Regions from separate parts of the Dactylosporangium sp. CA-139114 genome, predicted to be linked through region 3. Evidence: riboswitches for the same ligand, from Rfam matches in the RefSeq annotation. Region 3 holds a riboswitch; each other region holds the start of a gene.

Region 1 (7,223 bases), 1.1 Mb from region 3:
CAAAGGCCCCGGTCGGACCAACGTCCTGACCAGGGCCTTTGCGATGGAGCGGGTGAAGGGAATCGAACCCTCACTGTCAGCTTGGGAAGCTGATGTTCTGCCATTGAACTACACCCGCGAGCGACGCCTACTGTACCGAATCCACGGCGTTAGCGCACGGACCATTATGCCGCGCCCGCGGAACATGCCCCGGCCGGTCCTTCCACACGGTGCGCGTCGACGTCGTCGGAGTGTCGTACTGCACGTACATCGCCAGGTCGACGGTCAGTTCGTACAGCTTCCAGTCGATGCCCGGCGCCGCGTGCATGAGCAGGGCGAGGCGTTCGACCAGACCGGCGTCCGACACGACGCTCGCGTGGCCGGACACGTACGCCTCGTCGGCGGTGTCCTCCGACGGGAAGCTGTGCAGGGAGTAGCGGCCGTCGCGGTCGAGGTCGTGGCGCTTCGGGGAGCGCAGGACGAAGCAGAACAGGCCCTCGTCCGTGATCACCGGTGAGACGGGGTGGATGCGGGGGCCGCCGTCGGGGCGGACGGTTGCCAGGTAGCCCAGGCCCGGGCCGTACTGACACACGAGCGTGCGAATGGCCGACGCCAGCAGGGGGTCGGCGGCGGCGAACTCAGCCCACGTTGCCATGCCTCAAAAGTACTCGAACACGTGTACGATCGTTGCCGAATTCCCCGAACGGGGCAAACTGAAACGGTGACGCCTGCCGACGAGCTCATCGATCTTCTCCGCCGGTTCAACGTCGAGGCGGACCGGTTCGTCGACGTGTTCGCGCGGGCGCACGGGCTGCATCGCACCGACATGAACGCGATCGCGCACATCTGGCGCGCGGCCGAGGAGCAGACGCCGCTGACGCCCGGCGAGCTCGCGCGCCGGCTCTCGCTCAGCCCCGCGGCCACCACGGCGCTGCTCGTGCGGCTCGAGCGCGCCGGCCACGTCGAGCGGCGGCCCGATCCCGAGGACCGCCGGCGGCTTCACCTGCACATTCAGCCGAAGGCCCGGGCGCTGGCGGCGGAGTTTTTCGCGCCTCTGGGAGTACACATGCGGGAAGCTTTTTCGCATTTCTCCCCAGATGCCCTGGAAGTAGCAATCGGTGTCACCAAGCAGGCGTTGGCCGCCACCGGCCGGGCAGCCGACGAAGCCAACTCGGTAACCTCTGAAGGTGCTGCTCTCCGACCGTGACCTAGGCAAAGAGCTCGACGCCGGCCAACTGCGCCTCGAGCCCTTCGATCAAGCGCTGGTGCAGCCGTCCAGCATCGACGTGCGGCTCGACCGTTGGTTCCGGGTGTTCAACAACCACCTCTACACCCACATCGATCCCGCGATCCAGCAGGACGAGCTCACCTCCATGGTCGAGGTGCACGACGGCGAGCCGTTCGTGCTGCACCCGGGCGAGTTCGTGCTCGCCTCGACGCTCGAGGTGATCACGCTGGGCGACCAGCTCGCCGGGCGCCTGGAGGGCAAGTCCAGCCTCGGCCGGCTCGGCCTGCTGACGCACTCGACCGCCGGGTTCATCGACCCCGGCTTCAGCGGCCACGTCACGCTGGAGCTGTCGAACGTCGCGAACCTGCCGATCCGCCTCTGGCCGGGGATGAAGATCGGGCAGCTGTGCATCTTCCGGCTGTCCTCACCGTCCGAGCACCCGTACGGCTCGGCGGTGTACGGCTCGCGGTACCAGGGTCAGCGCGGCCCCACCCCGAGCCGCTCCTGGCAGAACTGGCGCACCTGGCCGACGCAGTAAAAAAGGGTGGGCCCGAAGGCCCACCCTTTTTAAGCCACCCGGCCGTATCCGGATATCGGCTCGGAGTCGATCTTCTTCATCTGCACCGGTTGGCTGGGGTTGGGTGCGTGGACCATCCAGCCGTTGCCGACGTACAACCCAACGTGGTGCTTGTCGGGGTAGAAGAAGACGAGGTCACCGGCCTTGAGGTCGGCCCGCGAGACGCGCTTGGTGTCCTGGTACTGCCACATCGTGTAGTGCCGCAGGTAGGTGACGCCGACCTGCTTCCAGGACCACATCGTCAGGCCCGAGCAGTCGAACGTGTTCGGACCCTCGGTCGCCCACACGTACTTCTTGCCGATCTGCTGGCATCCGAACTGGGCGGCCCGGCTGCCGGGGCTCCCGTCGTACTGCTGCGGGCACGCGACCGGCTTGAGCGACCCGGTGCCGCTGCCGCTGCCGTAGGCCTGGAGGCGCATGTCCTGCAGGTTCTTGATGTCGGCGTTGATCTGCGTCTCCTGCTGATTGAGCGCGGCCTCCTGCTCGGCCTGCTTCGCGATCAGCTCGTCGAGGGGACGCTTCTGGGCGTCGTACTGCTGCTTGGCGACGAGAACGTCCTTGATCCGGTCCTGCTCGTCCTTGGCCACCATGTTGAGCATCGTCATCTGGTCGATGAACGTGTCCGGCGACCCCGTGGTGAGCATCGCGTCGAGCTTCGAGATGCGCCCGTTCTTGTACTGCAGCACGGCGAACGCGCTCACCTTGTCGAAGGCGGCGTCGACCTGGGCCTTCAGCGGCGCGATCGCGTCCTCGAGCTGCTTCTGCTTGGTCTTGTTGGCGGCGAGCTCGAGCTTGAGCTGGTTGTGCTGCTCGACGACGGGCTCGATCGTGTTCCACTTCTCGTCGATCTGCTTTTCGATCTCGCCGGGCGTGGGGTCCGCGTGCGCGAGGCCGGTGACGCCGACGGCGAGGGACAGACCGCCGAGGGTGGCGACGAGGAGCCGGACCAGTCGGTTGGGCCGCCGCGTCCACCTCAGATGGGTCTCCACCGAGGAGATACTCCTTCTTCCATGGCCGCCTACCGGGTTAGCTGACGGGTTCGGGCGGGAAGGTCGCCCTACCGCGATCTCGCGGATTCACCCCGGTGGAACACGTGGGTCCCCGGCTCGAAATCGACTCGGCGGTGCCGCCTGGCGCGCCCGTGGTGGGCGCGGACATCCAGCCGGCGCGAATTCACGTTAGGCGCGCCAGGTTCTCATGGACAAGTCGGCATCCAATTGTTGTCCGATTTGTCCCGAAGGTCAGGCAATTCGAGTGACGAACACATCATCGATTGCCCCTACAAACTGATCGTTGTTCGCGCTAGTCCCCTTGCCGCCAATACAGAGCGGATCGTCGTTCACTATCGACAGTGACGACGGAATGGTGACCCGCCCCGCCTCAACCCCGTCGACAGACACCGTGAGCAGCGAGTTACTGCGCGAACACGCGAGCCGGTGCCACCGCCCGTCGGCCACGGAACGTGTCGAGAGCGCTACGAAAATGCTCGACGAACGCGTGCCGACAATCACACAACTGGGCCGCCCGGCCTCGCCGTCGACCTGCAACTTGAACTGACTGTCACCGACCGAGAACCCTTTTTGGACGACATTGGCGCCCTTGGAAGTCTCTTCCGGCTGAACCAGCACACTGGCCCCATACGTAATGGGTCCACGACCGGGATTGAGAAACCCGGCCGGAGCACTCTGCAGGATCACGCGGGCACAACTCTGCGCACCGTAATGCTCACACCGGGGCGGAAAACGCACCGCGAGTCCGCCGTCGTGGGCCACGGTGGCGAGCTGCCCGCCCTCGGCCCGCCGCGAGCGCAGCGCCAGCCGCCCGGAGACGTCCGCGACCGGTTCGGCCAGGCCGTCGTCGAAGGTGTACCGCACCGTGACGGCCCCGTGCACCGGCGAGCCGGCCGGCCCGCTGGACGGCACCGCCACGGCCGGCGCGCTACCCATGCCGGGCGCCTTCGCGGACTGCCCGGTCAGTGGTTCGGCCGCACTCCGCCCGGGCGGCGCCGACGCCCGCCGCACCGCGAGGCCGGCAAGCCCGACAAGACACGCAAGCAGGGCACACAGCAACAACCGGCGGCGGCGCATAACCGGGCATGGTGCCCCGAATCGCCACGCCGGCGCGGCCGTTTCGAGCGCGTTCCCTCCAATGCGTTACAAGATTCATTGCTCCGGTCCGCCGGGGGCACGACCGTTGCTCCCGTCAGACACCGTTCGGCCCTGGCGGGCCTCTCTGCCACGTCCGTGGGCCCAGAAAACCCACACTCGGCGTAACGTGTCCGGCCATGCCCGACGACGCATGGCGCGAGGAGACCCGCGCCTCCTACAACACCGTCGCCAAGAGCTACGCCGAGTTCGTGACCGGCGCCTTGACCAGCGACCCGTACCTGACCGCCATCCTGCGACTGTTCGCGGACCTGCTCCCGCCGGGCGCCCGGGTGGCCGACATCGGCTGCGGCCCCGGCCACGTGACCGCCCACCTGGCGGAGCTCGGCGCGGACGCCTTCGGCATCGACCTGTCCCCGGCCATGATCGACCTGGCCCGTGCGACCTACCCCAGGCTCACCTTCGAGGTGGGCGACATGACGGAGCTGACCCTCCCCCCGGTCGGAGGCATCCTGTCCTTCTGGTCGCTGATCCACATCCCCGACGAGTCGATCCCGCCGGCCCTGGCCGGCTTCCACCGAGCCCTGAACCCGGGCGGCGTCCTGCTGCTCGGCTTCCACGCGGGCGACGGAGCCCGCCTGAAGACCGAGGGCTACGGCGGCCACCCGATGCGAGTGAACGTCCACCGCCGCCAACCGGCCCGGATGACCGAGTGGCTGACGGAGGCCGGCTTCACGGTGGAGACAACCGTGTTGTTGGACCAGCACACCAAGTCCCCGGGCGCGGCCATCTTCGCCCGCAGACCCTGAGCCGGCGACGCCGGCGATTGGTGGTTCCTAGCGGCGCGGGAAGCCCATGGTGACGCGCTCCGGGCCGCCCAGGCCGGCCGAGAGCGCGTCGGCGAGCGGCCACGCCGCCGTGCTCCGCTGGGTTGCCACCTGCGCCAGGTCGTCCATGACCCCGCTCTAGCGCCGGCCGTCCATCGCGACCATCACCTGGTCCGCCGACCGCGACCCGCTCGTGTCGCGCACCGCCGACTCGATCGGCCCGTGCGGCGGCGAGTACCCGTTGACGTGCGGCAGCGCCGGTCCGAGCGCATCCAGGATCCCGCGCCACGTTTCGGCGGGCAGGGTGACCCGGTAGGTGTGGTACTCGTCGAGCCGCAGATCCGCCCGCGCGACGGTGAACTCGCACCACCGCGACCAGCCCGCGGCCGCGACCTTCGGGGGCGTGGCGCGGACCCGCCAGCGGTAGGACACCCCGTGCCCGAGCGGCCCGATCCGCTCGATCGGCAGCGCCGTGGTGTGCTCCGGCCAGTTGCCGTCGCCGCCGAACTGCTCGCCCTCCTGCGGGATGGGGCCGTCGAGGCCCTGGAGCTGGAACGCGGTCTCGACGTGCGGCACGCCGGGCGCGGCCGGAACCGTCGCGGACAGCACCGGATACACGGTCGTCACGACGGGCCGGTTCGCGCCGGTCGCACAGCCGCGGTTGTCGGACTGCAGCCCGACGGCGAGCACCACACCGGCGTACACGGGGTCCTTCGGGTCCGCCGCGGGTGCCCCGGCCGCGCGATCGCGCTCCTCCTGCGGGTAGTCGCAGGTCTCCTGACCGCTGAGGACGTTGGCCGGCGCCGCGATGCGGGCCTGGCACTCGGCGAGCGTGATCCCGCTGGGCCGCCACGCCGCCTCGGCCGGGGACCCGTCGGTGGGCCGCACCGCGATGGCGGTGCCGAGCGCCAGAACCAGGACGCCCGCGGCGCCGGCGGCCATCCGGGTCAGCGTTCGGGACGCCTCGGACTCGGTCGGCGCGGACACGGGCGCGGGTGGAGGCGGCGCGGCCGGCTGGGTGGGCACGTGTGCCCAGCCGGCGTAGTCGGGCGGGAGGTGCGGAACGGTCACGGCCCCGTCCATCGGCACCGGTGCCCCGAACCTGAGCACCGCGGTGTCAGACATCAACCAGAACTGCTCCCAGTCGCCATCGCCGCGCGGTTGGCGATCAGCGGCTGGTTGCCGCCCGCCTCGGCGGTGACGCTGCCGCCGCGAACTCCCCCAACACGCGAAAGTTTCATCGCCGCGAGGCCTCCGCTCGGTGTGACCCAGGAAAGCGCTTGCCTCATCGATGGTCAGGCGTTGAGCATTGACTGCTCTGGATTCGATGCCCTGGGAGGACACATGCGCACAGGGAGCATCCTGCTCATCGCCGCCGGTGTCGTGGCGGCGAGCGGGACGCCGGCGTTCGCGGCCACGACCGTCACCGTGGCGGCTGACGGCTCCGGCAACTACCGCACGGTCCAGGCCGCGATCGACGCCGCCCCCGCCAACAGCGGCAGCACCTACACGGTGAACATCAAGCCCGGCACGTACCGCGGCACGGTGAGCATCCCGTCCAACAAGCCGAACATCAGCCTGGTCGGCACCGGGTCGGCCGCCACCGCCGTGGTCATCGTCGAGGGGCACGCGGCCGGGCTCACCAAGCCGGACGGCAGCACCTACGGCACGGCCGGCAGCGCCACCGTCACCATCGCGGCCGCCAACACCACCGTGTCCAACCTGACCATGTCCAACGACTTTGACGAGGCCGCGCACAACCTCAGCGCCGAGCAGGCCGTGGCGGTCAACACCTCCGGCGACCGCGTGCAGTTCAGCAACGTGCGGATCCTCGGCAACCAGGACACGCTGCTCGTCAACACCTCGGGAACGGCGGTGCGCCGGCTGTACGTGCGCAACTCCTACGTCGAGGGCGACGTCGACTTCATCTTCGGCGCCGGCACCATGGTCTTCCAGAACGGCGAGGTTCGCTCGCTGACCCGCGGCTCGTCGTCGAACAACGGCTACATCACCGCCGCCGCGACGAACGTCAGCAACAAGTACGGCTTCCTGTTCTGGGGCACCCACCTGACCAGCAACGCGCCGGCCAAGACGGTCTACCTGGGCCGGCCCTGGCACCCGGGCGGCGACGTGAACGCGATCGCGCAGGTGCTCTATCGCGGCGTGAGCATGGACGCGCACATCCGCGACGACCCGTGGACGGACATGTCCGGCTTCTCGTGGCGCAGCGCGCGCTTCACGGAGTACAGCAGCACCGGCGCCGGCGCCGTGGTCAACAGCAACCGGCCGCAGATGAGCGCCTCGACCGCGGCCCAGTACACCCCGACGGCGTACCTCGCCGGCTCCGACGGCTGGAATCCGATCCACTAGCGACCCGGGTGACTACGGCACCAAGGTCTAGGTCGACCGGCCCGATGTGAGCAGGGGCGCCCGCACCGCGGGCGCCCCTTCCGTTCACAGGCCGGTGAACTGTTCCCAGCTCCCGGCCGCGGTGCGGTTGGCGATGA
Region 2 (7,223 bases), 1.9 Mb from region 3:
TGTGGCCGTACCGGTCCCGCCGCCGGACCAGCGCCCCGAGCCGATCGAGCGTCCCCGCGCCCGCGGCGGCTGTCGCCGCGGTGCCGTCCGAACACCGGGCGACGGTCCCCAGGGCGCGGGCCGCGACCACGGCGGCGGCCTCGTCGCCGAGGTGGCGGGTCAGGGCCGCGACCGCGGTGTCCGTGTCGGCGTCGAGGGTCCAGGCGGCGAGGGTGGCCGCCACCGCGCCGCGGGCGTCGGGCCCGGCGGCCCAGCCTCGCAGGACCGGCAGGACGGTCCCGGCCGTCGCCGGGTCGGCGGCGCCGAGCCGGCCGAGCGCCTCGGCGTTGACCGGGTCGGGCCCCGCCGCGAGCAGCACCGGCAGCGCCTCACGGGCGGCCGCCGGGCCGATCGCGCGCAGCGCGGCGACGAGCCCGTCGCGGTGGCGGGGCGGCAGCGGTTCGTCCAGGCGGGCCGCGACCGCCGGGGCGAGCGGGGCGGCGACGGGGCCGAGCCCGGCGACCGCCCAGCCGGCGTCGCCGGGCAGCGGCTCCTGCTCGAGCACCCAGGCGAGCATCGGCACCGCGCGGGGGTCGCCGAGCCGGGCGAGCAGGGCGAGGAGACGCCCGACGGTCGGCGGCTCGGTCGGCCACTGGATGATCCAGGGCGGCAGAGCGCGGCGCAGCGGGGTGTGGGGCGCGCGGCGCTCGGCGGACTCGACCAGTTCGGCGAGTGCGTCGGCGACCGGCGCGGCGAACCGGCCGAGGTCCGCCAGGACGCCCGCGGCCCGCGGCCGCACCACCGGCTCCCCCGTCAGGGCCAGGTCCGCGATGCGGCGCAGGATGTGGGTGTACCGCCCGCGCCAGCCGTGCACCAGGTTGCTCGCGGGATGCAGCGCGTCGAGCTGCCACTCGGCATCGGCCGAGCGCAGGCCGGCGAGGAGCACCGTGATCCGGTCGTCCACCCGGTCGCCGTAGGCGTCGCTGACCGCGCGCACGAGCTCGTCCATCTGCGGGTGCCCGCGCCCGGCGTGGAGGTGCTCGCGCATCTGCCGGATCTTGCCCACGAGCGTGTCGGTCTGGAAACCGGCCGGGGCGGCGGGCGCGGGCGGCACCGAGTACCCGGCGGCGATGAGCGCGACGGCCGTCTCCGCGGGGGCCGGCACCCCGAGGCGGGCCAGCGCGGCGAGCGCGCCGAGGCGCAGGCCGGCATCGGGCTCGGCGGTCGTCAGACCCTCGAGCCAGGCGATCGCGGCCGGGTCGGTGGTGGCGAGCCCGGCGACGGCGGTGACGATCGCCCGGCGCACCAGCGGGTCGGGCTCGGCGTCGGCGTGCCGGCGGAGCAGGCCGACCGTGGCTTCGGGGGCTTCGGCGCAGATCGCGCGCAGGAGCGGTACGACTGCCGCCCGCACCTGCGCGTCGGCGTCGTGGAGCAGCGCGAGGAAGCGGGGGCGCTCGGCGGCGAGGGTGGCGTTGGCCGTCCGCGTCCGCCCGGCGAGCGGCTGGTCCCAACCGGCGCCGGCGACGCTCGCCAGCAGCTCGATGGCCGCGGCCCGGCCGGGCACCCCCGGCGTGGTGGCGATGCGGGTGAGGAACGGCAGGGTCTCGAGGGTGCAGCGGTAGACGTCGCCCTGGTGGTGCACGACCCCGTAGAACTGGTCGAGCGCCACCTCGCGCACGGCCGGGTCGGGGTCGGCGAGGCCGCGCAGGATCGCGGGGACGCCCGCGGCGCAGCCGTAGGCGTGCCGCAGCCGCTTCCACGCGACGGCATCGAGCCCGGCGAACACGTCGGCGTCATCCATGGGCGGCGATCCTACGACGTGTCCGGCCGGGCTCGGGTCCCGCCGGTGGGGTTACACGCGGCCGTAGCCGTAGAGCGAGTCGATGTCGATCGGGGCGACCTTCACCACGGTCCGGCTGTTGGGGGCGTGGATGATCTGGTTGTTGCCGATGTAGATGCCCACGTGCCCGAGGCCGTTGTAGAACACCAGGTCACCGGGGGCGAGCTGGGCCCGCGAGATGTGCTTGACCTTGCCCCACTGCTGCGCGGCGTTGTGCGGCAGCGTGACGCCCGCCGCCTTCCACGCCATCATGGTCAGGCCCGAGCAGTCGAACGTGTTCGGGCCGGCGGCGCCGAAGACGTACTTCTTGCCGAGCTGGGCCCACGCGTAGCTGACCGCCTTGCCCGCCGCGCCGGAGACGGCCGGCGGCGGTCCCGGGTTGGTGGTCGGGTTGGCGGTCTTCACCGGGGTCTTCGCCTTCGCCGCCGCGGCGGCCGCGGCCGCGTCGGCCTTGCGCTGCATCTCGTCGAGCTTGGCGATGTTGCCCTCGATCTGCTTGCGCCGCGCCTCGAGGTCGGCCTTCTGCCGGCTCTGGGCCGCGAGGGTCTCGTTGAGGCGCTGCTTCTCGGCGTCGACGCCGGCCTTGGCCGAGGCATACCTGGCGAGGTCGGCCTGCTGGTTGCGCGAGATCTGCTGCAGCGTGCCGACGCGGTCGAAGAAGCCGTCCGACGACGTGGCACCCAGCATCAGCGACCAGGAGCTCAGGTTGCCGCCGGACTTGTAGGCGTTGACGGCGATCTGGTCGGCGGTGGCGCGGGCGGCGTCCATGCTGGCCTCGAGCGGCTGCAGGTCGGTCTCGCGCTGCTTGATCGTGGCCTGGGTGGCCTCGAGGTCACCGTTGATCTTGTTGTAGTCCTCGACGATGTGCTCGAGCTCCGCATTGCCCTTGTCGATCTGGGCCTGGAGTTCGTCGTGCGTCGGGTCGGCGTGTGCGGCACACGCCGGCGCGACCATCGCCGCGACCGCCACTCCGATGAGGAACGAGCGCAGCGCCGTCCGTCGGTTGAACACGGCAAGCGTCCTTCTTCGCATCCGCCTACCGGGTTAGCTGACGGGTTCGGGCGAGAAGAAGGTTCGCCCTACCACGACCGTGACGGTCGCGGATTCACCCCTGGAGCAAGCCCCGGATGGGTCCCCGGCTCACGCGCCGGCGCCTGTTGCCAGGGCCGTCGTACGACTCGGCGGAGCCTGCCCGGGCCGCCCTCGGTGAGCGGCTGTGGCCTGGCAGGCCGCACCAAACGTATCGGCGGGATCCCGGCGGCGGAACCGCCCTAAGCAACACTTAACGTTCGCTCAAAGATCACGTTGCGGCGATGGCTACCGATATCGCCCGATTGCTCCCGATCACGGCCGCGGCCCGTCCAGCGCTGCGCAGCGGTTCAGGCGATCGCCGATCTCGACGGGGACGGCCCTCCTCGCCCGCAAGCATCTCCATGCCGCACACAACGCCACGGCCGCGCGGCAGCGGGGGACGGGCCGGCGACGCTCCGAAGTGGACACTGCCGGGCCGGCGGCGGAGGAAACGTTCCAACGAACGGGTGTACCCGCACCACCCCCGCCGCGGATCGACCCGGCGGGCGCGAGCAGCCGAAATGCGCACAGGAAGGCCGGATTGCGCCGGGCCGCCCACCACCGCCGGGCCATGTAGGCCCTTGTTCGCGCACGCCGGGCACGAGTAACGTCACGGACCGTGAGCGCAGTCCAGCGTAACAACGTCCGGCTGCTCGGGCCCGAGCACGCCCCGGCCGTCGTCTTCGCGCACGGCTTCGGCTGCGACCAGCACATGTGGCGGCTCGTCGCGCCGCGGTTCGCCGACGATCATCGCGTCGTGCTGTTCGATCACGTCGGGGCCGGCAACTCCGATCTCGGCGCCTACGACCCCCGGCGGTACACGTCGCTCGGCGCCTACGCCGACGACCTGCTCGAGCTGCTCCACGAGCTCGGCCTGCGCGAGGTCGTGTTCGTCGGGCACTCGGTCGCCGCGATGATCGGGCTGCTCGCGGCGAACGCCGAGCCGGACCGGTTCGCCAAGCTCGTGCTCGTCGGCCCCTCCCCGCGATACATCGACGACCACGACTACTACGGCGGCTTCAGCGCCGGCGAGATCGACGAGCTGCTGGAGAGCCTCGACCGCAACTATCTCGGCTGGTCCGCGGCGATGGCGCCGGTCATCATGGGCAACGCCGACCGGCCGGAGCTCGGCCAGGAGCTGAGCAACAGCTTCTGCCGCACCGATCCGGCGATCGCGCGGCAGTTCGCCGAGGTGACCTTCCGCTCCGACACTCGCGCGGATCTGGGCAAGGTGAGCGTGCCGACGCTGATCCTGCAGTGCTCCGAGGACGTCATCGCCCCCCGGGAGGTGGGGGCGTACTGCAACGCCAACATCCCCGGCAGCACCCTCGTCGTCCTCGACGCGACCGGCCACTGCCCGCACCTCAGCGCCCCGGACGAGACGTTCGCGGCGATCGACGGTTTCCTGCGGACGGGCTGACGCGTGCCCGAGCCGCTGCCCGAGGAGAACGCCGAAGAACTGTACGACAGCGCCCCCTGCGGGTATCTCACGCTGTTGCCGGACGGCACCATCGTGCGCGTGAACCGCACGTTCCTGCGGTGGACCGGCTGGCGCCGCGACCAGCTGGCCGGCCGGCGCGTGCACGAGTTCTACGCCGCCGGGAGCCGGATCTGGCACGAGACGCACCTGGCGCCGCTGCTGCACCTGCAGGGCGAGGTCCGGGAGGCGGCGGCCGAGTTCCGCAAGGCCGACGGCTCCCGGCTCGACGCGTTCGTCAACGCGGTGCTGCGCGCGGGTCCGGCCGGCAGCCAGGCCCTCGTGCGGATGACGGTGTTCGACGCGAAGGAGCGCCGGATGTACGAGCGGCAGCTGCTCGAGGAGCGCCGCAGCGCCGAGCGCAACGCGACCCGGGTTCGGCTGCTGCAGGAGATGGTGGTGCGCTGCGCCGCGATCGGGCGGGCCGAGGAGATCGTCGCGCCGATCGTGCGGGTCGGCGACGAGGCGTTCGCAGCCTCGGCGACCCGCGTGTGGCTGCTCGACCCGGCGCAGGCCGCGCTGCGCCCGCTCGGCGTCGCCGACGAGCTCCTCTCGCTCGACGACCAGGCCCCGGAGGCGCGCGCCGCGGCCCTGCTCGACGTCGTCCGGCACGCCGAGGAGGACGGTGGCCTGCGCCTGGTCTCGCCCATGCTGGCGGATCAGCGGGTGCTGGGGGTGGTGTCGTTCGTGTTCGCGCCCGACCGGCCCGGCTCCGGCGAGCCGCAGCCCGCGCGCCCACAGGCGTTCGGCGAGGACGAGATCGAGCTCATGCGGACCGTCGGCCGGCAGGCCGGGCAGGCCCTCGAGCGCATCCGGCTGCTGGAGGAGACGACGCGCCGCGCGTGGCAGTCGGGCTTCCTGGCCCGGCTCAGCCGCGACCTCGCCGAGACCGTCGGCTTCACCGGGCGGGCGATGCGGCTCGTGGAGCTGCTCGTCCCCGACGTCGCCGGCTACGCCCAGATCGACCTCGACGCCGTCGCGCCGGCCGGGGAGCCGGCCTGGCGGGCGTCCGCGCCCGCGCGGCCGGGCGGGGGCTGGACGATCCCCAACGACGTGCTCGCCTCGGTGCACGCGGCCGGGCGGACGGGAGCGGCACCGGTGGCGGCCCCGCTGATCACCATCGACGGCGCGCGGGCGCTGGTGCTGCCGCTGCGGGCGCGCAACACGATGCTCGGCACGCTGCTGCTGGCCGGGGGCGAGGTGGCCGGGGCCGGGCACGTCGGGCCTGAGTTCCTCGCCGACCTCGCCGACCGGGCGGGGCTGTCGCTGGACAACGCGCGGCTGGCCGAGCGGGACCGCGAGGTGGCGCACACCCTGCAGCGCAGCATGCTCAGCGGCGACTGGCCGGCGGACCCGCGCTACCACGTGGTGACCGCGTACCGGCCGGCGGTGCACACGCTCGAGGTGGGCGGGGACTGGTACGACGTGTTCGCGACCTCGGCCGAGAGCGTCGGGATCGTCGTCGGCGACGTGGTGGGCCGGGGCCTGCACGCGGCCAGCGCGATGGGCCAGCTGCGCAGCGCCGTGCGCGCGCTCGCGACCGCGCACGACGGGCCGGCCGAGGTCCTGCGGCACATGGACGACTTCGTCTCGCACTTCGCGGCCGGGCAGATGACCACGCTCGCGTATGCCGAGCTGGCGCTGGACAGCGGGGTGCTGCGGTACGCGTGCGCCGGGCACCCGCCGCCGCTGCTCGTGGAGCCGGGCGGGGCGTCGAGCTTCCTGTGGGGCGCGCGCTCCGGGCCGCTCGGGGCCACCGCGGCGCGGCGGGCGCGCAGCGAGGCGATGCTGACCGTGCCCCGCGGCTCGCGGCTGGTGCTCTACACCGACGGGCTCGTCGAGCGCCGCGGCGAGCGCTTCCACCACGGCCTGGACCGGCTCGCGGCGGCGGCCGCCGAGCACTGGCAGACGCCGCTGGGCTCGCTCGCGACCGAGCTCAGCGACGCGATGCTGCCGGGCGGCGGCGGGCACGACGACATGTGCCTGCTGGCGCTGGACTACGCCGACGCGCCGCCGTTCCGGGTCGAGGTCCCGGCGCGCATGCAGGCCCTCGCCGGCTTCCGCGCGGCCCTCGACGCCTGGCTCGGCGAGCAGGGGGTCGGCGAGTACGACCGCTTCGGGGTGGTCCTGGCCACCGCGGAGGCGGTCGCGAACGCGATCGAGCACGGGTACGGCCACGACGACGCCCGCACCGTGGGGGTCCTCGCCCAGGTCGACGGAGACGCCGTCTCCCTGCGGGTGAGCGACACCGGCCAGTGGCGCCCGCCGCGCACCGCGCTGCGGCGGGGCCGGGGCCTGGCGCTGATCGGGCGCCTCATGGACGAGCTTGTGATCGACCGCGGTACCGGCGGTACCACGGTCCTGATGCGCCGCCGCGCGGCCGCCGAGGGGCGTTGAGATGAGCGGTGAGCGTCAGGTCCGGATGTACTCCACCGGCGGCTGCGAGGTCGTCGCGCTGCTCGGCGAGATCGACCACGCCACGGCGCCCCTCGTGGAGCGCGACGTGCTCGCGAGCGTGCGCGCCACGACCGGCGTGGTCGTCGACCTCACCGGGACCACCTTCCTCGACAGCGCGGGCCTGCTGTGCCTGGACCGGATGGTGACCGCCTTCGGCGACCGGGGCGCGCCGGTGCGCGTGGCCGCCCCGGCCGACGGCATGGTGCGGTTCACCCTCGACCTCATCGGCTTCCTGCCCGACCTGCTGACCGAGGACGTCGAGGCCGCCGTCGCCGCGATGACGCGGTAGCCGCGCGGAGCCGCGAGTCCCGTCACCGGCCGCTCGATGGTCGATCCGGGTGGGTCGTCGTTCGTGTCAGGGGCAGAATCCTGACGAGGCGAAGGGGTGGGACGCGATGC
Region 3 (7,223 bases):
GCATCGCGTGGCGGCTCGGCTCGCGGGTGGCTAACGCGTCCAGCGGCCCGGCAGAGCGCGTCGGGTGCGGCTCGCGGGTGGCGAACGCGTTCGGCGGCGGGCAGAGGGCGCCGCGTGCGGTGGGCAGGCGCCGGTTTCGTCGCTCAGCGGAATCCGCTGGGGGCGAAACGGCCTGGCGAACCCGCGGCGGGCGGCGAATCATCGGCCGATGAGAATCCTCGTGCTCGGCGGCACCGTCTTCCTCGGTCGCGCCCTCGCCCGCCAGGCGCTCCAGGGCGGCCACGACGTCGTCTGCGCCGCCCGCGGCGAGTCCGGCGAGCCCGTCGAGGGTGCTGCCTTCGTCCGCGTCGACCGCGACCGCCCCGACGGCCTGGACGCGATCGAGGGCGCCTTCGACGCCGTCGTCGACGTTGCCCGCCACCCGCACCACGTCCGGCACGCCGTGGCCGCGCTCAGCGGGCGCGTGGGGCACTACACGCTGGTGTCGAGCTGTTCGGCGTACGCCGACACCGCGACCCCGGGACAGACCGCCGCGACGGCGCCGCTGCTGCCGCCGGACTTCGACGGGGATCCGGCGGTGGGCGCGGAGGAGTACGGCCGGTGCAAGGTGGCCTGCGAGCGCCTCGCGGCCGACGGCTTCGGTGCGGATCGCACGTTCCTCGTGCGCGCCGGGATGATCGTGGGGCCGGAGGATCCGACGTACCGGTTCGAGTACTGGGTGCGCCGTGCACTGCGCGGTGGCGAGGTGCTGGCCCCTGGCGGGCCGGACGAGTCGGTGCAGCTCGTGGACGTGCGCGACCTGGCCGACTGGATCATCGCCGCGAGCGGGAGTGGGCTGGCGGGGGCGTTCGACGGCATCGGGGCGCCGATGCGCCGGGCGGAGTTCCATGCGGCCTTTGCCGAGGCGGCGGGCGTACCCCAGCAGCTCACCTGGGTCGCCCAGGACTTCCTGCTCGATCGCGAGGTGGCGCCCTGGAGCGGGCCGCGGTCGCTGCCGTTCTGGCTGCTCCTGCCGCAGTACGCGGGATTTCTGAGCCGGGACGTGTCCGCCTCGCTCGCGGCCGGCCTGCGCATCCGGCCCCTCGCCGAGACCGTCCGCGACACCATCGCGGCCATTCGTGACGCATCCCACATCGATGCGAAGAACGGACTGGGTATCGATGAGGAGGCGCAGCTGTTGCGTGAATGGCACGAGCGGTGAGCCGACGACTGGCCCGTGTTAGTGAGTATCACGCTCGCCACAGCGGGAAAAGGCTGTCGTGTCCCCGACCGTTGCCGATGAACATCCGTGCCCACGAGGCGTCCAGCGCCCCCCGCGCGGGGCGTTCCCAGGGAACTCACAGCGAATTCAGGCGTCCGACGGGCAGGTAGAGCACGTATCACTTGTTGCAACCGAAGCGAACCGGAGCAGTCTCCCGAACGTCTTGGTAAGTGGTGCAACTCTCAGGGGTCGTCACCGAATCGCCCTGAGGGGCGGAATTCGGAAGGCACTTTGACTGTTGTGTAGGGGGCATACCCGGGGGGCACCCGTTTTAGCAGGGTGAAACGGGGAAGGCGAAGGATGGAGCGGGGAGGGGCCCGAAGGTGGAGAACGTGAAAGTGGAGATGCGACCCGATACAGGCGCCGAGGAGCGTGACCTGGTCGGCGTGTACTTGCATGAGATCTCCCGCACGCCGCTGCTCGACGCCGCTTCTGAGGTCGAGCTGTCCAAGGCGGTCGAGGCTGGGCTCTACGCCGAGCACCTGCTCGACAGCGACGAGATCCCCGACGGCGTGACCGCGGAGGAGCTGCACCGCCTCGTGGCCGACGGCGAGCGAGCGAAGGACCGGTTCATCCGAGCCAACCTGCGCCTGGTGGTGTCGATCGCGCGGCGCTACGTGCGGTCCGGCATGCCGATGCTCGACCTGATCCAGGAGGGCAACACCGGCCTGGTGCGCGCCGTCGAGAAGTTCGACTACGTGCGTGGATACAAGTTCTCGACATACGCGACGTGGTGGATCCGCCAGGCGATCAGCCGGGCGATCGCGCAGCAGGAGCGCACGGTCCGGCTCCCGGTGCACCTCGTCGAGGACGTCAACCGGATGCGCAACGTCGCGCGGCAGCTCACCCGTGAGCTCGGCAACGATCCTGAGCCGGAGCAGCTGGCGACCGCGCTCGGCGTGCCGGTCGAGCGGGTGCACGAGCTCATGCGCTGGTCCCAGGACACCGTGTCCCTCGACACTCCCGTGGGTGACGACGGCGACACCAACCTCGGCGACCTGGTCGCGGACTCCGACGCCCCGTCGCCGGAGGACGTGGTCCTGGCCGCGCTGGAGCGCCAGCGGATCGAGGGCCTGCTCAACCACCTGGACGACCGTTCGGCCGGCATCATGCGGGCCCGCTACGGCCTCGAGGACGGTCGCGAGCACTCGCTGACCGAGGTGGCGACGCGGTTCTCGCTGTCCCGCGAGCGCATCCGCCAGCTGGAGATTCAGGCGCTCGGCCGGCTGCGTGAGCTGGCCCGGGCGGAGGGCCTGCAGGCCGCCTAGCAAGCAGCGACATCCCCCAAGACGAGCAAGCCCCGGGTCGGAGCGGACCCGGGGCTTTTTCGCGCCGCGAGACTGCACCAGCGGCGCCGGAGGCGCGAGGACTCGGTCGGCGGCGAAGCTACGGCGGCGGCGGCGCAGCGCGAGCCGAGCGGCGGCGGCGAAGCTGCGGCGGCGGCGCGAATCGAGCGGCGGCGGAGCTACGGCGGCGGCGCGGCGCGAAGCCGAGCGGTGGCGGCGAAGCTGCGGCGGCGGCCCGAATCGAGCGGCGGCGAAGCTACTGCGGAGGGCCGAATCGAACAGCTGCGGCGATGGCGCGAATCGAACAGCGGCGAAGTTGCGGCGGCGGCGCGGACCGAGTGGCGGCGGCGAAGCTGCGGCGATGGCGCGCACCGAACAGCGGCGAAGTTACGGGCGGCGCGGACCGAGCAGCGAAGTTGCGGCGGCGGCGAAGCTGCGGTGGCGGCGCGGACTGAGCAGCGGAGCGAGTGGCGGGGCATGGCTCAGGGCCGCGGAACTGGACGGCTCCGCGGCCCTCAAGACGGCCATGAGGCGAGCGGCCTCAGAATGGGTCGCCGCAGACCTTCCAGGAGCCGCTCTCCTTGATCAGGTCGAAGGTGTGGCTGGACTTGCCGGCGTTCTGGTAGGTCACGCTGGCGTCGATCGAGGCGCTCTCGTTGCCGTTGTTGTTGCTGTAGGAGCCGCCCCAGCTGATGTCGTGGGCGGTGATGGGGTCCTTCTTGACGTACGCCTCGAAGGTCTCCGGCCCGTACTGCTGCTGCGCCGAAGAGCACAGCAGGTCGTAGGCGGCCTGGGTCCTGCCGGTCTCGAGCGCGGTGAGGAAGTCCCCGGTCGCGGCCTTGGGTTCTTTGGTGGAGCCGTTGACGACAAAGAAAATTCCGGCGACGCCGCCTCCGCAGCAGAGCACGAAGAGGCCGATCGCGCCGAAAATAATGATCTTCCAGGTTTTGCTCACGCGCCTCAGCGTATGAATCGCGATCAGGTCCTGATGTAAACCATTTGACGTAGGTCATGCCCGATGCGCGACGATCCGCGCGAATGGGAACGACGTCACGGCGCGGTCGGCACGTGCGAGCGGCCATGCCCAGGGCCGTAGCCGCGGAACGCGAGGCGCGAGCCGCGAGGCGCGAGCCGCGAGGCGCGAGCCGCGAAACGAAGGCCGCGAAACGAAGGCCGCGAACGAGGGCCGCGAAACGACGGCCGCGAACGAGGGCCGCGAACGAGGGCCGCGAAACGAAGGCCGCGAACGAGGGCCGCGAGCCGCCAGCCCCGAAACGACGGCCGCGAGCCGCCAGCCGCGAAACGAGGGCCGCGAAAACGGGAGCCGCGAGCCGCGAGCCGGGAGTCTCAGGCGCGCTGGGCGACGACGAAGAGGCGAGGGAACGGCAGGATCGTGCCGAAGGGCTCGCGCGGGTACAGCTGCCGCATTCGCTCCTTGACATCCGCCGTGAACTCCTCCAGATCGGCCCCGGACAAGGCGTCGAGGTAAGGCCGCAGGCCGGTTCCCTTGAACCACTCGAAGACCGGGTCCTCGCCGGGCAGCACGTGGTAGTAGGTCGTCTCCCACGCGTCGACGGTCAGGCCGGCCCCGGACAGCAACCGTACGTAGTCGGCCGCGCCCAGCACCGGCGACGCCGAGCGCGGTCCCGTGGTGCCCGAGGCGCCGCCCAGCAGCGGTGCCCAGCGCTCCCGCGCCGCCACCGCGACCATGCCCGGGTCGAAGGAGAGCGGCACCTGGAAGGCGAGCGTCCCGCCGTCGTCGAGCGCCGCCGCCCACAGCGGCAGCAGCGTCTCGTGGTCGCCGACCCACTGCAGCGAGGCGTTGGCCACGATGACGTCGAGGGAGCCGCGCTGGGGCCGCCACTCGGCCGCGTCGGCGAGCTGGAAGGTCAGCTGGGCGCTGCGGTGCTCCGCGGCCGCCGCGATCATCGCCGGCGAGGAGTCGAGGCCGAGGATCGCCGCGTCCGGCCAGCGGGTCGCGAGGGTGGCGGTCATGGTGCCGGGGCCGCAGCCGAGGTCGACGACGGCGACCGCGGACGTGGTGGGGATGCGGGCCACGAGCTCGCGGAAGGGCCGGGCGCGCTCGTCGGCGAAGCGCTCGTACTGCTGCGGATCCCAGGACGCCATGCCCCAATGATGAAGGGCCGCGGATCGTCGCGATCCGCGGCCCTGCACATCGTCGTCGGGAGCCTAGATCTTGACGCGGCCGTATCCGTAGACGCTGCCGCTGATGTTGGCCTCCCGCACCACGTCGCCCGTATGCGGGGCGTGGATCATCCGGCCTGGCGAGACGTAGATGCCGACGTGGCCGAGGTTGTTCATGAAGACCAGGTCACCGGGGCGGGCCTCCGACGCGGAAATGTGCTGCACGACCTTCCACTGGTCCGCGGCGACGTGCGGCAGATTCGCGCCGACCTGCTTCCAGGCCATCATCGTCAGCCCTGAGCAGTCCCACTGGTCCGGGCCGGCCGAACCCCAGTGGTAGGGCTCACCCTGCTGCGCGTAGGCGAAGTTGATGACCTTCTGGCGTGTGGCGTCGTCGACCTGTGGCGCCTTGACGCTGTTGTACGCCACCTTCTTGGCGCCCGCGTTGGCCGCCTTCCTCTGCAGGTCCTGGAGCTTCTTGACGTCGCCCTCGATCTGCTTGCGCTTGTTCTCGAGGTCGGCCTTCTGCGCGTTCTGGCCCGCGATCGTCTCGTCCAGCTTGGCCTTGGCGGCCTTGTAGTCGTCGATCTCCTTCTGCTGCTGACGCGTGATCTGCTGCAGCATCGACAGCTGGTCCATGAGCGAGCCCGACGACGTCGCGTTGAGGACGAGGTTGAGGTTGCGCAGGCTGCCGTTGGTCTTGAACGCGGCGATGGCGATCTGCTCGACGCCGGCGTTGGCGTTGGCCACGCCGTCCTCGAGCGCCTTCGCGCTGGTCTGCGAGGTGGCCAGGTCGGAGTTGATCTTGTTCCAGGCCTCGATCGTGTGCTCGAGCTCGTCGTTCTGCTTGTCGAGCTGGGCCTCGATCTCGGCGAGCGTCGGGTCGGCGTGTGCGACCGTGGCGGGTGCCATCACAGCGAGTGACACGAACCCGATGAGCAGGGTCCGTAGCGCCGAACGGCGGGCACGATGTCCAGTGGACAAGGGGAGACCCTTCTGCACCGACCGCCTACCGGGTTAGCTGACGGGTTCGGGCGGGAAGAGAGAGCGCCCTACCGCAGTGTTGCGGATTCACCCCAGAGGTATGGGTCCCCGGCTCGATGCGCACGCCCGGAGTGGGTGCGCGCGGAGCTCGATTCGGCGGCGCTTGCCCGGTGCCATCCGGGGTGGATGACGGACTGCCGGGCAGGCCAGCGCCTAACTTAACGTGAGCATCCGCCGGGCGAAAGGCGTGCGTCCCGCTCAATATCTATTACCCCAAAAGTCCGGATTACCGCCGGTTGGCCACCCGTGCCGGACCGTGACATCGGTGCCGGACGGTTACAGATTCGGGGCTTGATTCTCACGCGGGAGCGGGTTAAATACTCCTAACTTCTTACACCGCCGGTGCAAATAGTTCGGGGGTCCGCACGTGCTACGGGTCCAGAACCTCGAGGTCGTCTACGACGATGTGATGCTGGTGTTGCGGGGCGTGAGCCTCGCCGTCCCGGAGGGCCGGATCGTCGCCCTCCTCGGCGCGAACGGCGCCGGCAAGACCACGCTGCTGCGGGCGCTGTCCGGCCTGCTGGGCGTCCACGACGGGGCCGTGACGCGCGGCTGCGTCACCCTGGGCGACACTCCCGTCCACCGTCTGCGCCCCGCCGCGATCGTCCGGCGCGGGATCAGTCAGGTGATGGAGGGCCGGCGCACCTTCGCCGAGCTCACCGTCGAGGAGAACCTGCGGCTGGGTGCCCACACCCGCCGCCGCGGCGCGGCCGAGGCGATGGAGCGCATGTACGCGCTCTTCCCGGTGCTCAAGCAGCGGCGCGCGGCCGTGGCCGGCTACCTCTCCGGCGGCGAGCAGCAGATGCTCGCGATGGGCCGGGCGCTCATGTCCGACCCGAAGTACCTGCTGCTGGACGAGCCGAGCCTGGGCCTGGCCCCGCGCATGGTCGAGCAGGTGCGGGACCTGATCGTGCAGATCAACCGGGCCGGCACCGCCGTGCTGCTGGTCGAGCAGAACGCGGCCATGGCGCTCTCCGTCGCCGAGCACGGATACGTGCTGGAGAACGGCAAGGTCGTGCTCGACAAGCCCGCCGCCGACCTGCTCACCGACGACGACATCCGCGAGTTCTACCTCGGCTCGCACGCCGCCCACTCGTTCCGCGAGGTCAAGCACTACAAGCGGCGGAAGCGGTGGTTGTCGTGAGCGGTCCGGAGCGGAGCGGAGGGGCCGCTCACCATAAGCACAGCTTTCTCGCGGCGGCACCGGAGCTTGCGGAGGTGGCGTCGTGAGTGATGTGCTGAGCTTCAGAGACGTGCGGTTGAGTTTCGCGGGCGTCAAGGCGATCAACGGGGTCGACTTCAGCGTCGGCGCCGACGAGCTCTTCGCGGTGATCGGCCCCAACGGCGCCGGCAAGACGTCCATCTTCAACGTGATCTCCGGGGTGTACCGCCCCCAGCACGGCCGGGTCCTGCTCGGCGACACCGACATCACCGGCGCGCGCCCCGACCGCGTCGCCCGGCTCGGCGTCGCCCGCACGTTCCAGAAC

The links. Region 3 has a riboswitch for cyclic di-AMP ahead of ACQP2P_RS05480 (NlpC/P60 family protein). Riboswitches for the same ligand answer to the same signal wherever they lie in the genome.
Region 1: another riboswitch for cyclic di-AMP. It lies ahead of ACQP2P_RS00385 (NlpC/P60 family protein); the one in region 3 lies ahead of ACQP2P_RS05480 (NlpC/P60 family protein).
Region 2: another riboswitch for cyclic di-AMP. It lies ahead of ACQP2P_RS13945 (NlpC/P60 family protein); the one in region 3 lies ahead of ACQP2P_RS05480 (NlpC/P60 family protein).

What each region holds. Positions count from the first base shown of each region.
Region 1 covers NZ_CP192080.1:78,451-85,673, reverse strand. The annotation lists tRNA gene ACQP2P_RS00405 (tRNA-Gly) at 45-118, opposite strand; gene ACQP2P_RS00400 (pyridoxamine 5'-phosphate oxidase family protein) at 128-634, opposite strand; gene ACQP2P_RS00395 (MarR family winged helix-turn-helix transcriptional regulator) at 701-1,186, shown strand; gene dcd (dCTP deaminase) at 1,167-1,745, shown strand; gene ACQP2P_RS00385 (NlpC/P60 family protein) at 1,775-2,773, opposite strand; cyclic di-AMP (ydaO/yuaA leader) riboswitch at 2,785-2,917, opposite strand; gene ACQP2P_RS00380 (LamG-like jellyroll fold domain-containing protein) at 3,026-3,871, opposite strand; gene ACQP2P_RS00375 (class I SAM-dependent methyltransferase) at 4,069-4,698, shown strand; gene ACQP2P_RS00370 (hypothetical protein) at 4,855-5,787, opposite strand; gene ACQP2P_RS00365 (pectinesterase family protein) at 6,061-7,086, shown strand; gene ACQP2P_RS00360 (cytochrome D1 domain-containing protein) at 7,171-7,223, opposite strand, start outside.
Region 2 covers NZ_CP192080.1:3,066,752-3,073,974, reverse strand. The annotation lists gene ACQP2P_RS13950 (HEAT repeat domain-containing protein) at 1-1,780, opposite strand, end outside; gene ACQP2P_RS13945 (NlpC/P60 family protein) at 1,832-2,830, opposite strand; cyclic di-AMP (ydaO/yuaA leader) riboswitch at 2,838-2,982, opposite strand; gene ACQP2P_RS13940 (alpha/beta fold hydrolase) at 3,510-4,310, shown strand; gene ACQP2P_RS13935 (SpoIIE family protein phosphatase) at 4,314-6,764, shown strand; gene ACQP2P_RS13930 (STAS domain-containing protein) at 6,766-7,113, shown strand; gene ACQP2P_RS13925 (SMP-30/gluconolactonase/LRE family protein) at 7,220-7,223, shown strand, end outside.
Region 3 covers NZ_CP192080.1:1,204,803-1,212,025, forward strand. The annotation lists gene ACQP2P_RS05460 (NAD-dependent epimerase/dehydratase family protein) at 209-1,201, shown strand; gene ACQP2P_RS05465 (sigma-70 family RNA polymerase sigma factor) at 1,606-2,529, shown strand; gene ACQP2P_RS05470 (Rv0361 family membrane protein) at 3,089-3,502, opposite strand; gene ACQP2P_RS05475 (methyltransferase domain-containing protein) at 3,895-4,674, opposite strand; gene ACQP2P_RS05480 (NlpC/P60 family protein) at 4,738-5,619, opposite strand; cyclic di-AMP (ydaO/yuaA leader) riboswitch at 5,684-5,845, opposite strand; gene ACQP2P_RS05485 (ABC transporter ATP-binding protein) at 6,146-6,880, shown strand; gene ACQP2P_RS05490 (ABC transporter ATP-binding protein) at 6,963-7,223, shown strand, end outside.